Regions from separate parts of the Pectobacterium hainanensis genome, predicted to be linked through region 1. Evidence: predicted binding sites of a transcription regulator. Region 1 holds the regulator's gene; the other holds the start of a gene.
What was found. Region 1 encodes sigma-54, which starts transcription at its own class of promoters, with help from an activator protein. Its sites were predicted from a motif close to GTTGGCACANNTTTCGCTNT; they were not measured.
Positions count from the first base shown of each region.

Region 2: a site for sigma-54 is predicted at 2,934-2,953, ahead of norV (anaerobic nitric oxide reductase flavorubredoxin). Genes of this name have one in related genera too.

Region 1 is NZ_JBJYIN010000009.1:51,123-60,540, forward strand. It holds gene ptsN (PTS IIA-like nitrogen regulatory protein PtsN) at 1-430, opposite strand, end outside; gene hpf (ribosome hibernation promoting factor) at 534-821, opposite strand; gene rpoN (RNA polymerase factor sigma-54) at 845-2,278, opposite strand; gene lptB (LPS export ABC transporter ATP-binding protein) at 2,340-3,065, opposite strand; gene lptA (lipopolysaccharide ABC transporter substrate-binding protein LptA) at 3,069-3,641, opposite strand; gene lptC (LPS export ABC transporter periplasmic protein LptC) at 3,622-4,188, opposite strand; gene kdsC (3-deoxy-manno-octulosonate-8-phosphatase KdsC) at 4,185-4,751, opposite strand; gene kdsD (arabinose-5-phosphate isomerase KdsD) at 4,835-5,821, opposite strand; gene ACKPVM_RS11010 (calcium/sodium antiporter) at 5,994-6,956, opposite strand; gene mlaF (phospholipid ABC transporter ATP-binding protein MlaF) at 7,260-8,072, shown strand; gene mlaE (lipid asymmetry maintenance ABC transporter permease subunit MlaE) at 8,080-8,862, shown strand; gene mlaD (outer membrane lipid asymmetry maintenance protein MlaD) at 8,867-9,418, shown strand, end outside.
Region 2 is NZ_JBJYIN010000016.1:66,965-76,382, forward strand. It holds gene tehB (SAM-dependent methyltransferase TehB) at 1-121, opposite strand, end outside; gene norW (NADH:flavorubredoxin reductase NorW) at 236-1,360, opposite strand; gene norV (anaerobic nitric oxide reductase flavorubredoxin) at 1,371-2,891, opposite strand; gene norR (nitric oxide reductase transcriptional regulator NorR) at 3,056-4,594, shown strand; gene fumA (class I fumarate hydratase FumA) at 4,642-6,285, opposite strand; gene ACKPVM_RS15890 (helix-hairpin-helix domain-containing protein) at 6,899-7,105, opposite strand; gene ACKPVM_RS15895 (LysR family transcriptional regulator) at 7,167-8,054, opposite strand; gene ACKPVM_RS15900 (multidrug/biocide efflux PACE transporter) at 8,195-8,659, shown strand; gene ACKPVM_RS15905 (DNA-3-methyladenine glycosylase family protein) at 8,663-9,328, opposite strand.

The DNA of each region.
Region 1 (9,418 bases):
GCGCTGCACGTAGACGCCGACAAACGGTTTTATCTGCCAGCCGTTTGGCAATAAGCGACAGCGTATGTAAGTGCGTTTTACATTGTTCTGCTGGAACCAGCAAGGCAAAAAGCAAATCAACCGCTTGATTGTCAATGGCATCGAAAGCGATTGGCTGTTCTAGCTGGATAAATACACCGATTGCCTCCAGCGCGTTATCGTCCTCCAGCTTACCGTGGGGGATAGCAATACCGTTGCCAATGCCTGTGCTGCCCATCCGTTCGCGGGTAAGAATGGCATCAAAAATAATCTGTGAAGGGAGATTTAGCTGTTTGGCAGCCAGTTCACTGATAATCTCCAGCGCCCTTTTTTTACTTTGGCAATGGACGGTACTTCGGGTGCACTCTGGACGTAACACGGTGCTGAGTTGCAAATCAGGAACATTGTTCATTTTATATTCACTTAACGACACTTTCACTTCCGGTAAGCCCAGCCCGTAGTAAGATCTATGGGCTGGGGCAGTTCTTTCGCTACGCGATGGAGCAAAAGAAAAATTAGTGCTGTTTTAGCTTATCCTTATGCTTATTGAGCTGGCGGGCCAGTTTATCGATCAGCAAATCGATCGCGGCGTACATATCTTCCGCTTCTGATGTGGCATGCAACTCTCCACCGTTGACGTGGAGAGTGGCGTCAGCGATTTGCTGCACTTTCTCCACTTTCAGTACCACATTGACCTGATTGATACGGTCAAAATATTGCTCTAACTTGGCAAACTTGGTATTGACGAAATCGCGTAAAGGCTCGGTAATTTCGATGTGATGTCCGGTGATGTTGAGCTGCATAGTGTCTTCCTTCTCTGTTGAGATCAAACCAACTGTTTACGTTGGTTTGATGGTGGGATAGATAAAGACTCTCGGTATTTTGCCACGGTACGCCGTGCCACAATGATGCCTTGTTCCGCGAGCAATGTTGTTAATTTGCTGTCGCTTAAAGGCTTGGCGGGGTTTTCTGCGGCGACTAATTTCTTGACCAATGCTCGAATAGCCGTTGACGAAGCTTCACCTCCGCTATCGGTATTAACATGGCTGGAAAAGAAATATTTTAGTTCAAAAATGCCGCGTGGGCTGTGCAGAAACTTTTGTGTTGTCACCCGGGAGATGGTGGATTCATGCATATCCACGACCTGAGCGATATCTGCCAGCACCATCGGTTTCATGAATTCTTCACCCTGTTCGAAAAAGTCCTGCTGCTGTTCGACAATACAGCGGGTGACTTTGAGCAGGGTGTCATTACGGCTCTCCAGGCTTTTGATTAGCCAGCGCGCTTCCTGCAAATGGCTGCGGATAAACTGACCATCGCTATCGCTGCGGACACTGCTGCCCAACGCAGCATATTGCTGATTAATTTGCAGCCTAGGGACGCTATCCGTATTTAATTCAACCACCCAATGTCCCTGATGCTTGCGAACCAGTACATCAGGGATAACATATTCGGACTCACCCGTGTTGATAGATTGGCCGGGGCGGGGATCGAGGGATTGAATCAGCGTCAGCGCTTCTTTCAGCACCTCTTCTTTCAGGCGCGTTGAGCGAATCAGGCTGCGGAAATCATGGTTTGCCAGCAGATCAAGGTATTCGCTGACGATGAGCGTTGCTTCAGTGAGCCGGGGCGTGTCTGAGGAGAACTGGGATAGCTGTACCAGCAGGCAATCTCGTAGGTCGCGGGCGGCGACGCCCACAGGGTCGAAGCGTTGTACTCGTTTAAGTACGGCTTCCACCTCATCGAGGGTGACGTTTTCATCACCGATACTATCCAGAATATCTTCCAACGGCACGGTGAGATAGCCGGTATTGTCCACCGCATCGACGATGGATGTCGCAATGGCGGTATCCGTCTCTGAAAACGGCGTCAACTCCACTTGCCACATCAAGTAGTCCTGAAGGGTTTGTGTCGTTTCCCCCTGATAAATGGGCAATTCCTCATCGCGATAATCTGTGCCGGTGCCGGATGGCGTACCTGCGGAATAGATTTCATCCCAGGTGGCATCCAGTGGTAATTCTTCCGGCATCTCTTTTTGCTCTAACGCTTCACCCGTATCCAGCGAATCGCTGTCGGCGGTATCGAATGCTTCTATTTCTTCGTGATTGTCCGTTTGTTCCAGCAACGGGTTGCTTTCCAGCGCCAATTGAATTTCTTGTTGCAGTTCAAGCGTGGACAGTTGCAACAGGCGGATTGCCTGCTGTAGCTGTGGCGTCATGGCCAGTTGCTGGCTAAGCCTGAGTTGCAAACCTTGCTTCATAAGTGGTGCTAACGTCCCTATATTGGTTCAATGATGAGAATGAATTGAAAACACTACACTATCAGAGTCGGAAGCCTTCGCCCAGATAGACGCGTTTTACCTGCTCATCGGCGAGTATTTCGGTCGGAGAACCATGGGCAATCAATTGTCCCTGACTCACGATGTAGGCGCGTTCACAAACATCTAATGTTTCGCGCACGTTATGGTCGGTAATTAATACGCCGAGTCCGCTGTCTCGCAGATGCTCAATGATCTTTTTGATGTCAATCACTGAGATGGGGTCAACACCGGCAAAGGGTTCATCCAGCAGGATGAATTTAGGGTTCGCTGCTAGTGCTCGTGCGATTTCCACCCGACGCCGCTCACCACCGGAGAGTGATTGTCCCAGACTATCGCGTAAGTGAATAATATGGAATTCTTCCATTAGTTCATTTGCACGGTCTTCCTGCTGTTCAGGGGTGAGATCTTTACGGATCTGCAAAACGGCCATCAGGTTGTCATAAACGCTTAATCGACGGAATATTGACGCTTCTTGCGGTAGATAACCAATACCGCGCAAGGCGCGATCGTGCAAAGGCAGTAGGCTGATGTCCTCGTCATCAATCACAATTCGTCCGTCATCACGCTGAACGATGCCTACGACCATGTAAAACGTGGTGGTCTTACCGGCCCCGTTCGGCCCTAGCAGGCCGACAATCTCGCCTGAATTAACGGTGAGACTCACGTTTTCCACGACCTTGCGGCCTTTATACGCCTTGGCCAGATTTTCTGCGATTAATGTTGCCATAAGTTATTCAGTGACTCGTGGTTGCGGTTTCTGAGAGGTGGTCGTCGTGTTCTTGTTCCCTTTTTCCTGAAGTTGGGAAGGAACCAATACCGTCGTAACACGTTTACCTTTATCGCTGAAGGCTTCCATCTGTTGTTGTTTCACCAGATAAGTGATGCGGTCGCCTTTTACATTACTGTCCATCTGTTCCAAATAAGCATTGCCCGTCAGAACCAGAAGGTCGCTGGCGAGCTCATAACGTACTTTTTGGGCTCGGCCTTTTACCGGCTTGCCGTTATCCTGCATTTGGTAGAACGTCACGGGATTACCGTAACCTTCTACGACCTCTTTACCCTGTGCGCCTTGAGGACGAATAACGACGACTTTGTCAGCCTTGACTTCAATAGTGCCCTGTTTGACCACGACATTACCGGTAAACGTCACGGTGTTGCTTTGCATGTCCAGCGATTGCTGCGCGGAGTCAATGTGAATCGGCTGGTTACTATCTCCGGTAACGGCCAGCGCAGAAACGCTGATGGCTAACAGCGAGCTGGCGATCAGGGTATTTTGCATCAGATTATTGGTTTTGGATTTCATAAGAGGTTTTTACCTTTTCGATCAACTCGGCTGTCTTGTTGCGTAGATTGCCACGCATTTTCATCCCGTTGGAAGTAAAGCTGGCACCGTATAGGGTCACTTCATCATCGGAAGAGACGTCCTGAGTCACCAGATTTACCTGGGCATTGTTTGTTTTTATTCTCTCCAACTGTGAGTCATTTGTCAGGCTATTGACCTCAACATGACCATACAGATAGAGCATTTTGTCTTTTGTCAGCTTGGCGCGATCCGCGCGTACTGACCAGGTTGCCGTACCTTGCTCGTTAAATAATGTCGCCACTGGCGTCGTAAACCAGCTCAGTTGCTCATCATTAAAATATTCTGCCTTATCCGAAATCAGACGGTAACTCAGCTTTCCGGTGGGGCTATAAACCAGCGTGGTGGTTTTCTCGCTGGTATATACCGGTACGGCCGGGTCCGGAGTATCAATGGGTGCCGTCGTTTCGTTATCCGCTATATTCCAGCCAATCAGAATGAGCGCCAGCAATGCTAGCAACGCGGTCAACCAACGTCTGGTTTTACTCATATTGACAACCCTTTGGCATGCTCCAGCTTATCCTGTGAGAACAGAATTAAATCGCAAAGTTCACGTACGGCACCGCGTCCACCCGCGATACGCGTAACGTAATCGGCACGCGGTAATAACAGAGGGTGCGCGTCGGCTACGGCAACGCTCAAACCGACTTGTGCCATCACCGGCCAATCGATCAGGTCATCACCGATATAAGCAACCTGATTGGCGGGGACAGACAGTTTATCCAACAGATCGTTGAAGGCCAAAACCTTATCGGATTGACCCTGATAAAGATGGGTAATGCCTAATGTTTTACACCGATCCTGCAAGAGCTTGGCCGATCGTCCGGTAATGATCGCAACCTCGATACCGGATGTCAGTAGACAACGAATGCCATAGCCGTCGCGTACATTAAACGCTTTCAACTCTTCACCGTGATTACCCATATAAATCAGGCCATCAGACATGACGCCGTCAACATCACAGATTAACAGGCGAATTTCACGGGCTTTATCCAGTACCTGTTGATCGACAGGTCCATAACAGGTATCGGTTTGTGCCCCGACTTCACTCATTGGCGTTTATCCTTGCTTCACAGTTTTTGCTTCACTCGTGTCGGTTTTTTTCGACACGTTAACGTGTCGTTTGCCACGGCGTCTTACACCACACCAGCACGTAGCATATCGTGCATATGGACAATTCCCACCAGACGATCGTTCTCTGCCACTAAAAGCGCGGTAATGTGGCGTGATTGCATCAGGTTCAGCGCGTCAACCGCGAGTGTCTGTGGTGTAACCCGAATGCCGCCAGCGGTCATCACATCAACAATGCGGGCGCTGTTCAAGTCAATATTCATGTCGAAAATACGGCGTAGATCACCATCGGTGAAGATGCCTTGAATTTTCATATCTGATTCGCAGATTACCGTCATACCCAGATTTTTGCGCGTGATTTCTACCAGTGCGTCGCGTAGCGAGGCATCGTGTGGCACGTGCGGAATCTCATCGCCCGAATGCATGATATCGCTGACGCGTAGCAAAAGTTTGCGGCCCAGTGCGCCACCGGGATGTGAGAGGGCAAAATCTTCGGCGGTAAACCCACGCGCTTGCAATAATGCCACGGCGAGTGCATCGCCCATCACCAGTGTCGCTGTGGTGCTGCTGGTGGGGGCTAACCCCAATGGGCAGGCTTCTTGTGGAACATGGACGCATAAATGGATGTCTGCCGCTTTTCCCATCGTGCTTTCAGGATTTCCCGTCATGCAAATCAGGAAAATTTTCTGGCGTTTCAACACGGGAATTAATGACAGGATTTCGTGGGATTCGCCTGAGTTGGAAATGGCGATGACAATGTCATGCGGTGTGACCATCCCTAAATCACCGTGGCTGGCCTCTCCGGGATGCACAAAAAAAGCGGGAGTGCCAGTGCTGGCAAATGTGGCTGCCATTTTGCAGCCGATATGCCCGGATTTTCCCATCCCCATGACAACCACTTTCCCCTGACAGTAGAAAATTTTCTCGCAGGCTCGTGTAAAAGCGTCATCGATGTATTGATCCAACTGTGCTAAACCTTCACGCTCGGTTTTTAGCACTTGCTTACCTGCCAATTGAAAATCAAAACCGGGTTGTAGTTCAAAATGTGACATACCTGAATAATCCTGCTTGTTTTCATATTTGAGTGAATGCTTGATGTGCTGGTTAATCAAGCAACTTGCCGCTAATCAAGCTATTTTTTGTTCAAACCATTTTGTTGTTTAAACAATCTTTTCATCAAACAATTATCTAATTAAACAATCGGTCGAGCGCGTCATTTATCGATCACATAAAGAACAAGACCGAGAGATAAACGGCAAATGCGCAGAGTAATAGTGCGCCTGCGCGTTGTCCAATACGGCGTTTTCTACTGAGACACAGTGCTGTCAGTAACGCGCTGGCTCCCAACATGACCCAATAGTCACGTCCGAAAGCAAGGGGGTTGAACACGCCCGGTGACAGCAGCGCGGGTATGCCCAGCACAATGGTAATATTAAAGATATTCGAGCCAATCAGATTACCTAGCGCGATATCATCTTCCTTTTTTAGTGTGCCAACAATGGCGGTTGCCAATTCCGGCAGGCTGGTGCCAATGGCGAGTACGGTGAGGCCGATAGTCAGTTCGCTGATGTGAAAATAGCGAGCCAGTACGGTGGCATTGTCAATGACCATACGGGCTGCCATCGGTAAAATAATCAGCCCGAGAATCAACCATAAAACGGCGACGGTTTGGTTACTGTCTGCGTGGGGAAGTTCAGCCACCTGTTCTTGCGTGAGACTATCCACGCCGTCCTGTTGTGCCAGACGCATCATTCGAATCATCAGAAACAAAAATATCCCGCCAGCCGCCAGCAGTATGACCCCGTCCATGCGGCTCAGATTGTTATCGCGGAGTAAGAGGCCACATAAAACGGTGACCAGCAGCATCAGCGGAAATTCCCGGCGTAGCAATTCTGAATGAACCGTTAAAGGGCGAATCAGCGTTGCGCTGCCGAGAATCAACAGAATATTCGCAATATTGGAGCCGAGTACGTTGCCGACGGCCATATCGACCTGATGGTTCAGTGCGGCGGTGACAGAGACGATCAGTTCGGGTAATGAAGTACCGAAGCCAACAATGGTGAGACCAATGATGAAGGGGGGTAAACCCAGCGCCCGCGCCAGGATCGCGGCACCATACACCAAACGATCGGCACCATATACCAGCAGCGCCAAGCCAACGATCAACAGTACGGTCGCAAAAAGCATGCAGCGTCCTTTATTAAGGTATAATCACAGGTTTATGGGGAGATAAACCCGTATTTCTGGACGAATTTCGCACAAAAAATGTTTTCTATATACTAAGGCTAATTCTGACTGGGTAAGGCGGAAAAGTAAAACCTATGGCGGTTTTGTTCAGCCATTTTGGACAAGAACTTACGGTAAGTTTTTGTAAAACTCGGGCTTTGCCTGATATCAACCATTAGGATTTAGGCATGAAGGCCTATTATCGTGATTGGCTTAACCTTGGCTGTTGTAGGTAACATGCTGAACGGTAAGGAATATGAGATAATGAGTCATAAGGATACTAATCTGGTTGAGATCCGTGGCCTGAGTTTTCAGCGCGGAGAGCGGCAGATTTTTACAGATATCACGTTGAATGTTCCCAAGGGGAAAGTTACCGCCATCATGGGGCCATCCGGCATTGGTAAAACGACATTGTTACGCCTGATTGGTGGGCAACTTCAGCCTAATAGCGGGGAGATCTGGTTTGATGGCGATAATGTCCCCGCGTTGTCACGTAGCGCGTTGTACAGCGCTCGCAAGAAGATGAGCATGTTGTTTCAGTCCGGCGCGTTATTTACCGACCTCAATGTGTTTGATAATGTCGCCTGGCCGTTACGTGAGCACAGCCGATTGCCGGAAGCGCTGTTGCGCAGCACGGTGATGATGAAGCTGGAAGCGGTTGGATTACGTGGGGCTGCTGACCTGATGCCAGCCGAACTTTCAGGTGGAATGGCGCGGCGTGCGGCGCTGGCGCGGGCGATCGCGCTCGATCCACAACTGATCATGTTTGATGAACCGTTTGTCGGACAGGATCCGATAACGTTGGGGACGTTGGTCAAGCTGATTGATGAATTGAATCATGCATTAGGCGTGACCTGTATTGTCGTGTCGCACGATGTCCCGGAAGTCATGAGCATTGCGGACTACGCCTATATCATTGCCGATCGACAGATTATTGCAGATGGAACGCCGGAGCAGTTGAAAATGAATGATGATCCTCGCGTGCGTCAGTTTTTGGATGGTATTGCCGATGGGCCTGTTCCGTTCCGTTTTCCGGCAGAGGATTATAAAACTGCGCTGTTAGGTTCAGGGGGTTAACGCACTCATGTTATTACGGGCGTTGGCGTCGTTAGGACGTCAGGGAATTGCCACCTGTGCCTCGTTTGGCCGTGCCGGACTGATGCTGTTTAATGCGTTGGTGGGCAAGCCTGAATTTAGGAAACAGTGGCCGCTGCTGGTCAAACAGCTTTATAGCGTCGGTGTGCAGTCGCTATTAATCATCATGGTTTCCGGTCTGTTCATCGGCATGGTATTGGGCCTGCAAGGCTATCTTGTGCTCACCACCTATAGTGCAGAAGCCAGCCTGGGCATGATGGTGGCGCTTTCGCTGCTGCGTGAGCTTGGGCCGGTGGTCACGGCATTGTTATTTGCCGGGCGTGCCGGATCGGCGCTTACCGCAGAAATTGGTCTGATGAAGGCGACGGAGCAGTTGTCTAGCATGGAAATGATGGCGGTTGATCCTCTACGTCGCGTTGTTGCCCCCCGCTTTTGGGCCGGACTGATCAGTATGCCGCTTCTGGCAGTGATTTTTGTCTCGGTAGGTATTTGGGGAGGATCGCTGGTTGGCGTGGACTGGAAAGGTATCGATAGCGGTTTCTTCTGGTCAGCCATGCAAGGCGCGGTCGAATGGCGGCAGGACATACTAAACTGTGTGATTAAAAGTATCGTCTTCGCGATTACCGTGACCTGGATTGCTCTGTTTAACGGCTATGATGCGATTCCGACTTCAGAAGGGATCAGTCGGGCGACGACCCGTACCGTTGTGCATTCGTCACTTGCGGTATTGGGATTGGATTTTGTGCTGACAGCACTGATGTTTGGGAACTGATTCAATGCAAACGAAGAAAAATGAAATTTGGGTTGGCGCGTTCATGCTGATTGCGCTGTGTGCCATCCTTTTTTTGTCCCTGAAAGTCGCCGATCTCAAATCAATCGGTAGCGAACCTTCCTACCGTTTATTTGCCACGTTTGACAATATTGGCGGGCTGAAAGCTCGCTCACCCGTTCGGGTTGGTGGTGTTGTGATTGGGCGTGTCGCGGATATTTCTCTGGATGAGAAAACGTATTTACCACGTGTCGCAATGGATATTGAGCAGCGTTATAACCATATTCCAGATACCAGTTCTTTGGCTATTCGTACTTCCGGTCTGCTGGGGGAACAATATCTGTCGCTGAATATTGGTTTCGAAGATGAAGAAATGGGAACGTCAATACTGAAAGATGGCGGTGTGATTCAGGATACCAAGTCAGCCATGGTATTAGAGGATCTCATCGGGCAATTCCTATATAAGAGCGGTGGCGATAGCGGGGATAATGCCGGTCAGACAGGCTCAGGGCCAGCCAATGACACGGCGGCAACGCCAGAACCTCAGAACCAGCCTGAT
Region 2 (9,418 bases), on a different contig from region 1:
CGCGCAGTACGGTCAATTTGGCCCAGGTGCCTTCAGCCGTGTTGTGTTTTTCTTGAAACGCAGCGGGTAATGTTTGGCTATTCCACTGCGGCATCTTTTTATAACAAATGAGATCGTGCATCTTCACCTCGGTCTGGAAACGTCATGTTCGTATTCTATAAATCGTTGTTCAGGCTGACTAGTAAAAGTGTATTTAAAATGCATTATTTAATGATCAAGTCATTTAACCCGATTTTTATAACTGCCTGAGTAACGGAAAAGCCTCTTTCATGCGGTCGCCACCGACCACAAATGCCCGTAATCTCTGCCGATCGTCTAGTGCTCGGGCAACCATGCCTTGCTCATCCCACTCCTGTTGCCAGCGTAGCCCTTCAAGCAGGGTATTGCCCGCTAATTGTAAAGGAAATAATGGCGTTTTGATTTTAACCAGCATCGGCGGTAGTGTCAGACTATCGGAGGCGCCAAGCAGGTTTTTTGCGAGCGTTAGCGCGCTGAGTTGAATCGGTTGAAGAAAAGGCAGCAATCTCCCATTTATTTCTGCGCAATCGCCTAATGCATAGATGTGAGGAGCGGAGGTGCATAGCTGCGCATCGGTTTGGATACCTTTTTGCACGTTTATTCCCGCCGCGCTGGCAAGCTGGGTATTGGCTCGTAAACCGACAGCAGAAATCACTTCGTCGATGTTTATTCTACGGTTATCTGAAAACGTTGCCTGTACACCCGTGGTAGTACGCTCAAGCTGCTGTAATGACGTATTCAGCATCAGTGAAATACCTTGCTGTGTCAGCGTGTATTGCAAGCGAGCGCTAACTTCTGGTGGCATCAATGTGGGCAAAATACTGCTGGCACAATCGACCAATGTCACTTGTTTACCCGCGCGGCTAAAATCCATCGCCAGCTCGGTGCCGATAAGTCCAGCACCTAGCAATAACACCCGATTAGCCTGTTGTAACCGGTTTTCATTGTCCCGATATTCTTGCTGGCTATTAAGCGTCAGCATTAATTCATGACCGGGAATGGGCGGAATGCTGGCACTGGCACCTGTCGCGAAAACCAACTTATGGTAGTCGTGGTGCTGTGCGCCACACAGCACCTGTCGGGCAGAACGATTAACTGATGTCACGCAGGTATTTGCCAGTAGCGTTATCCGATTCTCTTCCGCAAACGCGGCGGCGCTCATTCTGGTCAGATCGTCAGCGCGTTGTTGCATGCTCATGACATGGCTTAAATCCGGCTTGTTATAGTCATCGCCACTATCGGCGGTGATCAGTTTGATCGGACAGTGCGCATCAAGCTTACGCAACTGTCTGATAAGTTGGCGAGCCGCGAATCCTGCACCAATAATGACGATATCTTTCATGGTTGCCGCCTCATTTCACCGGGTTGAACACGTCTTTCCCTAAGCCACATTCAGGGCAGAGAAACGTGTCTGGTACTTGTTCCCAAGGGGTATTGGGCGCGACGTCCTGCATCGGTTCGCCGATAGCCGGATCGTAAATCCACTGGCAAACGCTGCATTGCATACAGGTGCCTTCATTCTGTTGTGGTGCTGCCACTTCACTGCATCCACAGGCGGTTTCTGTTGTTGTGGATACAGGTTCGAGGGATGTCTGAACCACCGGAGAGACAGACACGCTCTGCTGTGTGGACGCGGTCGCAGCCTGACGATGACGAGTGGGGGCCTCATTCAACGGATGCAGTGCCCATTGGCGAGCAATTTCACGACCGTGTTCACGGCAAATCGCCAGTGCCGAGCCATCTGGACGCCATTTGGTTTTTAGCGCCAGCGTGGTCTCAAAACCCGCATCCATCAGTCGAGTCTGTATGCGATCGACAGCGCCGCCATTCCAACCATAGCTGCCGAATGCGGAAGCTTTTTTATTTTGGAAACGTAATCCGGTGATTTCTTCCAGCATGGCCGCCACTTTCGGCATCATCACGTTATTCATGGTGGATGAGCCAACCAGTACGCCTTTGGAACGGAACACCTGTGTCAGAATTTCATTTTTATCATGGCGAGAAACGTTGTAGATCTTCACCGCGACGGCAGGATCGACATCGTTAATCCCCTGTGCGATGGCATCGGCCATCATACGGGTATTGTTGGACATCGTATCGTAGAACAATGTGATACGGTCTTCCTGGTAGCTGTCGGCCCATTTCAGGTACAGGTGAATAATTTGCGCGGGATCGTCACGCCAGACGACGCCATGGGACGTCGCGACCATAGAAAGCGGTAGATTAAACCCCAGCACTTCATGAATTTTGGCCGTTACCAGACGACTGAATGGCGTCAGAATATTGGCAAAATAACGCTGACATTGCTCAAACAGTTCGGTTTGATCTACTTCGTCATTAAACAAGTGTTCATCGCAGTAATGTTGACCAAAGGCGTCATTGCTGAATAAAACGGCGTCTTCTGTCATATAGGTCATCATGCTGTCTGGCCAGTGCAACATGGGGGTTTCGATAAAAATCAGCTGTTTGCCGTTACCGATGTCGAGAGTGTCGCCCGTTTTCACCGTGCGGAAGTTCCATTCCGGGTGATGGTGGTGACCGGTGATGGAGTCAATGGCGTTGTGAGTACAATAGATCGGCGTATTGGGAATGCGAGCCATCAATTCACTCAGTGCGCCAGCGTGATCCTCTTCTGCGTGATTGATCACGATATAATCAATACTATTTAGATCGACTTCCGCCATCAGATTCTGAACAAACTCTCGGCTGAATTTATGATCGACGGTATCAATCAGTACGGTCTTCTCTTCGCGGATCAGGTAACTGTTATAGCTGCTCCCTTTTAGGGTCTTGTATTCTGTGCCGTGAAAATCCCGAACTTCCCAATCGCGCTGACCTACCCAGTGAATATTGTTCTTAACGTGAATCGCCATATTCTGAAACCTCAATCATGTTTAATCAAATATGCTGTAGAGATTGCAGAAACTGTGCCAATTATTATCTTATTGATTTTAAATAATATTAAAATTACCTATTGTTAAAATGACACTGTTTGAGTAATGTCTTAATGACACAGACTCTGTCATTAGGACACAACATGACGTTATCCATCAACGCACTGGCGCAGATCGCCATAGAATTACAAATGGGGATCTCTAATCAGGACCGTTTTCAGCAGTTGATCAACAGCTTGCGGCAATTGCTGCGTTGCGATGCGTCGGCGCTGTTGCGTTATGAGAACCAGTTATTTCGCCCGCTGGCAATCGATGGATTGGCATCCGATGTATTGGGACGTCGCTTCCTGCTATCGGAGCATCCCCGACTGGAGGCTATTGCACGCGCGGGGGATGTGGTGCGCTTTCCAGCGGATAGCCAGCTTCCCGATCCTTATGATGGACTTATCCCAAGTCAGGAAGAACTCAAAGTGCATGCCTGCGTCGGCCTGCCGTTGTTTGCCAATCAAAACCTTATCGGTGCTTTGACCGTCGATGGTATGGACCCGTTCCAGTTTGATCATTTCAGTGATGAAGAATTGCGATTGGTCGGGGCGATGGCGGCGGCAGCGCTTAGCAATGCGCTATTAATGGAGCGTCTGGAACGCCAATTACCTGCGCCAGTGCGTGGTGATAGTGTGGCAACAACCGAAACGGTTGACGAAATTATCGGCTTATCTGAACCGATGCAACGGTTGAAGAAGGAAGTGGATATTGTCGCAGGCTCCGATCTGAATGTGCTGATTATGGGAGAGACCGGTGTGGGAAAAGAGCTGGTGGCTCGGGCATTGCACCGAGGTTCCAGCCGTGCGGGTCATCCACTGGTTTACCTAAACTGTGCGGCATTGCCGGAGTCTGTCGCGGAAAGCGAGCTGTTTGGGCATGTCAAAGGCGCGTTTACTGGTGCGATCCATCATCGTACTGGCAAGTTTGAAATGGCTGATAACGGTACGTTGTTCCTTGATGAGATTGGCGAATTGTCACTGACGCTACAGGCAAAGTTGCTGCGTGTATTGCAGTACGGTGATTTGCAGCGAGTCGGTGACGACAGTAGCCTAAAAGTGGATGTCAGAGTGTTGGCGGCGACCAACCGCGATCTACGACAGGCCGTGTTGGATGGCGCTTTTCGTGCCGATCTCTTTCATCGTTTAAGTGTTTTCCCGCTTTCTGTTCCGCCATTGCGCGAACGTCGTCAGGATATTGCATTGTTGGTTGGGTTCTTCTGTGAACGCAGCCGTGCTCAGTTGGCGTTGAATCGTCTGGCGTTGACGAAAGAAGCGATAGCGTTGCTGGAACAGTATGACTGGCCTGGTAATGTGCGAGAACTGGAACATGCTATTTATCGTGCCACCGTGTTGGCTCGGGCGGGGCAAGAAACGGGGGAGATTTTATTACGATCAGAACATTTCAACCTCGATATGCCCACTCAATCCGTTCGTCCTACGATTGATTCATTGGTGACTGAATCCGCTCCATCTTATGGGGTTAGCGGTGGGTTGCGAGCAGCAACTGATGCATATCAACGTCAGATAATTCAACAGGCTTTGGTGAGATATCAAGGTAACTGGTCTTCATGCGCAAGAGCATTGGAGATGGATAGTGGGAATTTGCATCGTCTGGCGAAACGATTGGGACTGAAATAAATAACTCCCCCAGATGGGGGAGTTTAGGCAGGCTTGTCAGTAACGTGTTATGCACATTTTGTGCATTTAGTGTTTTGAATAACCTGAAGGAAATCATTCCCTTTGTCATCAACCAGAATAAAGGCAGGGAAGTCTTCAACTTCGATTTTCCAGATGGCTTCCATACCTAGTTCCGGATATTCCAGACAGGTCAGGCTCTTGATGCTGTTTTGCGCCAGAATAGCTGCCGGACCGCCGATACTGCCCAGATAGAAACCGCCGTGTTTCTTACAGGCATCCGTTACCTGCTGACTACGATTGCCCTTGGCTAACATGATCATGCTACCGCCATTGGATTGCAGCAAATCGACGTAAGAATCCATACGACCAGCCGTTGTCGGGCCTAATGAGCCAGAAGCATAGCCTGCTGGCGTTTTTGCCGGGCCGGCGTAATAAATCGGATGATCTTTGATGTACTGCGGCAGTCCTTCACCGTTATCCAGTCGTTCTTTCAGTTTGGCATGGGCAATGTCACGACCCACGATGATGGTACCGGTCAAAGAGAGACGCGTTAATACCGGGTACTGAGACAACGTTTTCAGAATCTCGGCCATCGGACGGTTCAGGTCAATCTTAACCGCATCGCCTTCTCCCGCTTCGCGTAAATGTTCAGGAATATATTTACCCGGATTTTGTTCTAGCTGTTCCAGCCAGACGCCTTTGCGGTTAATTTTACCTTTGATATTACGGTCAGCCGAGCAGGAAACCCCCATGCCGACAGGGCAGGACGCGCCGTGGCGCGGCAGACGGATAATGCGTACATCGTGAGCAAAATACTTGCCGCCAAATTGCGCACCTAGCCCCAGATCGCGAGCGGCTTCCAGAATTTCCTGTTCCAGCGCGACATCACGGAAGGCCTGACCGTGTTCATTTCCTTCGGTTGGCAGCGCGTCATAGTATTTGGTCGAGGCCAGTTTCACGGTTTTGAGCGTGGCTTCTGCCGAGGTTCCGCCGATCACGAAGGCGATGTGGTACGGAGGACAAGCCGCTGTTCCCAGTGAGCGCATTTTTTCGATCAGGAAGCTTTTCAGTTTTCCTGGCGTCAGCAGCGCTTTGGTTTCCTGATACAGGTAGGTTTTGTTCGCTGAACCGCCACCTTTGGTGACGAACAGGAATTTATAATCCTCGCCTTCGGTACTGTAGAGATCGATCTGGGCCGGCAGGTTCGTGCCGGTATTCACCTCTTTATACATATCCAGCGCGGCATTCTGCGAATAGCGCAGGTTATCTTCGATAAAGGTGTTATATACGCCGCGAGACAGGGCTTCGGCATCATTGCTGTCAGTCCAGACACGCTGGCCTTTTTTACCAACGATGAGTGCGGTACCGGTATCCTGACACGTTGGCAGAATGCCTTTAGCGGCAATTTCAGAATTGCGCAGAAATTGCAGGGCGACATATTTGTCGTTTTCGCTGGCTTGTGGATCGTGGAGAATGTCGGCGACTTGCTGTTGGTGGGCTGGGCGAAGCATAAAGGATGCATCATGGAAGGCTTGTTGTGACAGGAGGGTAAGGGCCTCCGGTTCAATTTTGAGAATATCTTTGCCTTCAAATTGTGTTACAGAAACGAAATCACTGCTTAGTAGACGATATTCAGTCTTGTCTTCTCCCAAAGGAAAAGGCTCTTGGTAATGAAAGGGTTTATTCGACATATTTTCTCACCCGCGTTCGTATTATAAGTAGGTTGGTATCTTGTGTAATTAAATTTTCTATTAATGGTTTTTGTATCAGGCTGAACATCTATCTCGCGAGAATAACTAGATGTGTGATGCTCAAGACAATAACGTTTTGCCCTACCACCTGATTATCTAAAATGTAGCCACTATAATAGTATGGTTTTATGGCAGGGGGTACCACTTTGGTACATCACATAATTGACAATAAATAGCGTGATTATCTTTGTGTTATTGTTAGCATAAGAAAAAGTAAAAGCATTGTGATTAAATAGGTTTATATATCAACATGATGAATGTTATTTAACTTAATTAAGTTAAATAATTAAATTAATAATGCTATTTAAAAATAATAACCATTCAATTAATTCTGTTATTTTTTTAAAACAGAGGTGTAAGGCGAAAATAATATAAGCAATGGCGAGCGACTCGTACTCGAAATAATTTCAGTAGCGGGAAAAGAACGTCAATGCATTTTTGAACCGCTGCTTGTGCTGGCTACGAAATTGCAACGTTGCGAGCATGGCCAAAGCACTGACAACTTGAAGTATGACGGGTATATTCCTCTTCCCGTTCCACTTATTTCACCACATTACGTTTGGTGTGATTTTGCTAACGCAATCGCTGCGCTGATGGCCGCTCGCGCCTGGGGACTATTCTTCCAACAGGTTGAGCCAGTGAGTACGGCAGCGTTAGCAACAATGTCGCTGGCGTCAGCTTCGCTAAGCTGGGCTAGTGTAGTAAAACCCATTTGTTCCAGTCGAGCGATGATTGTTGCTCCGACACCTTTTACCGTCAGTAGCGCTTCCCGTTACTGCGAAGAAAATGCCATGGTATCTCCGTGTTAAAATGTGAACGATTCAGTTTGGAAAGTTTAGCGTATTTTCCTGCCGGGCCAGCAGGTTATCGATCATCCATAAGCCCGCAGGGCCGGGAGGGTGCAGTTTAGACCAGGCTACATCGACCTCGATAAGCTGGGGCCATCCGGTCACGGGCAGTTCAACCAGCATTTGATGGTCGTAGCGGGAAACTAACCAGCGCGGCAATATGCTCCAGCCAAAACCCTGCTGAGCCATTTCCAACAACATTAAATAAGAAGGGGCCGACCAAACGATCCCTTCCGCCTGTAACCGATCGCTACGTTTATAAGTATTCAGATAAAGTTGACGCACCATCGCAAGCTGGTTGCGGGTAATCCTTTTCTTCGAGGCCAATGGATGTGTTGCCGCGACAAATACAGCCATTTCTGTCTTTACTTGTAATCGGGAGGCCGCAATATCCGGTGGGTAATCCGCCTGCGCACGTAAAAGCCCCACATGGGCACGTTCTGATTGCAGCAAATCAATCACATCATCATCTTCTGCTATCAGACATTCGAATTCGGTATCGGGAAAGCGCTGGACGAAATCTTGAAGGACAGGTTCGTAATGGGTGGTTTTCCAGGTATCAGACAGCACAAAGGTCAATCGGGATTCAATGTTATCGGATAGCCTGATCGCTAATTCATCCAGCATATCGCTGGCGGAAAGAATGGCTTGTATATGTGTCAGTACTTTCCTGCCTGCTTGGGTCAGTACCGGTTGATGTCCTGAACGATCAAAGAGCACCAGCCCTAAATCCGTTTCCAGATTGGCGATAGCCGCACTCACCGTGGATTGACTTTTGTGCAACTGGCGGGCCGCAGCCGAAAATGAGCCCGTGTTAACGGCGGCCATGAAGGCCATCAGTGATTCTGGAGAATATCGCATTGCTACCTATCGTTTTTATCGATTGATACTAATTTAATTCTATCACTTATTACGATGAAAATAAGCATAGCCCTCTCCTTTTCGGAGGGAAGGCGAGAAAGCGGGCTATACCCGCGCAACAGAATAATGAGTGAAAAGTTATGCAAAAGAAGACAATACGTGAACGCATCTGCCATGCCGTTGGTTTTGAATTGATCGCACTGATGATTTGTGCGCCAGTCGGGGCCTGGGTATTAAATAAATCGATATTCAATATGGGTGCGCTGGCTATCATGCTATCCAGCGTGGCGATGATTTGGAACATCATTTATAACGCCATGTTCGATCGGCTGTGGCCAGTCTCTCGGGTGAAACGTCGCTTACCGTTGCGTATTTGTCATGCATTAGGCTTTGAAGGTGGGTTTATTTTAATTGGTTTGCCGCTAGCCGCGTGGATGTTGAATATGACGCTGTGGCAGGCGCTGATGGTTGAAATTGGATTCTTCCTGTTCTTTCTGCCTTATACGGTGGTATATAACTGGGTTTACGATACGCTACGCGAGCGTATCGTGCAGCGCCGCCACAAACGTCGTGGCGCAAGTCTGCAAACTAGGCGAAACAGCTAAACGTTACGGCAGTTGTGTCAGTTTGAATGCACGATAATCCGGTAATTCCAGTGAACGCCATAGATACCACGATGCGATGGTTCGGTAAGGCTGGCAGGGGCGACTGAGCTCGCTTAGGGTGCGACGGTTCGGCATGCTGTGCAGGTTGTTGACGTAGCGCAACCCCTGCCTGATGCCGAGATCGTCAAGCGGCATGATGTCGGTGCGTTCCAGAGAATAAATCAGAAAAATTTCAACGGTCCAGCGGCCAATTCCTTTTAATGTGCTCAGCTGATTAATCAGTGTTTCATCATCCATCTCATAAGCCTGTTTCAGACTGGGCACCAAACCACTCAATGCGCCGTGAGAAATAGCATGTAGCGTTTCTACCTTGCGAGCGGAAAAGCCACATTGGCGCAGAGTTTCCGTTGAGCAGTCAACCAGCTGTTTTGCACTGGGAAAGCGTCCTCCATGGGTAGTTATTAACTTTGCGATCATTGCATCGCCAGCACGTGTTGTTAGCTGTTGGTGAGCAACGGCGCGAATCAATGCTTCGTAAGGTTCCCGGTGAGGAGCCGTCTGGTGGCGACAGATTCCCACTTGCGTTATCAAATTTGCCCAACGTTCACTGATCGTGCTGAGATGTATTGCGGCTCGACGATCAAAATCCTGCTGAGGGTGGGATGTCATCGCTATTTTCCACTTTTGAAGGTGCTCATGATGAGCAATCAATGAATCGCTTACCGGGTTGTCGAGCAAGCGGATAACGCCTGTGAGCGG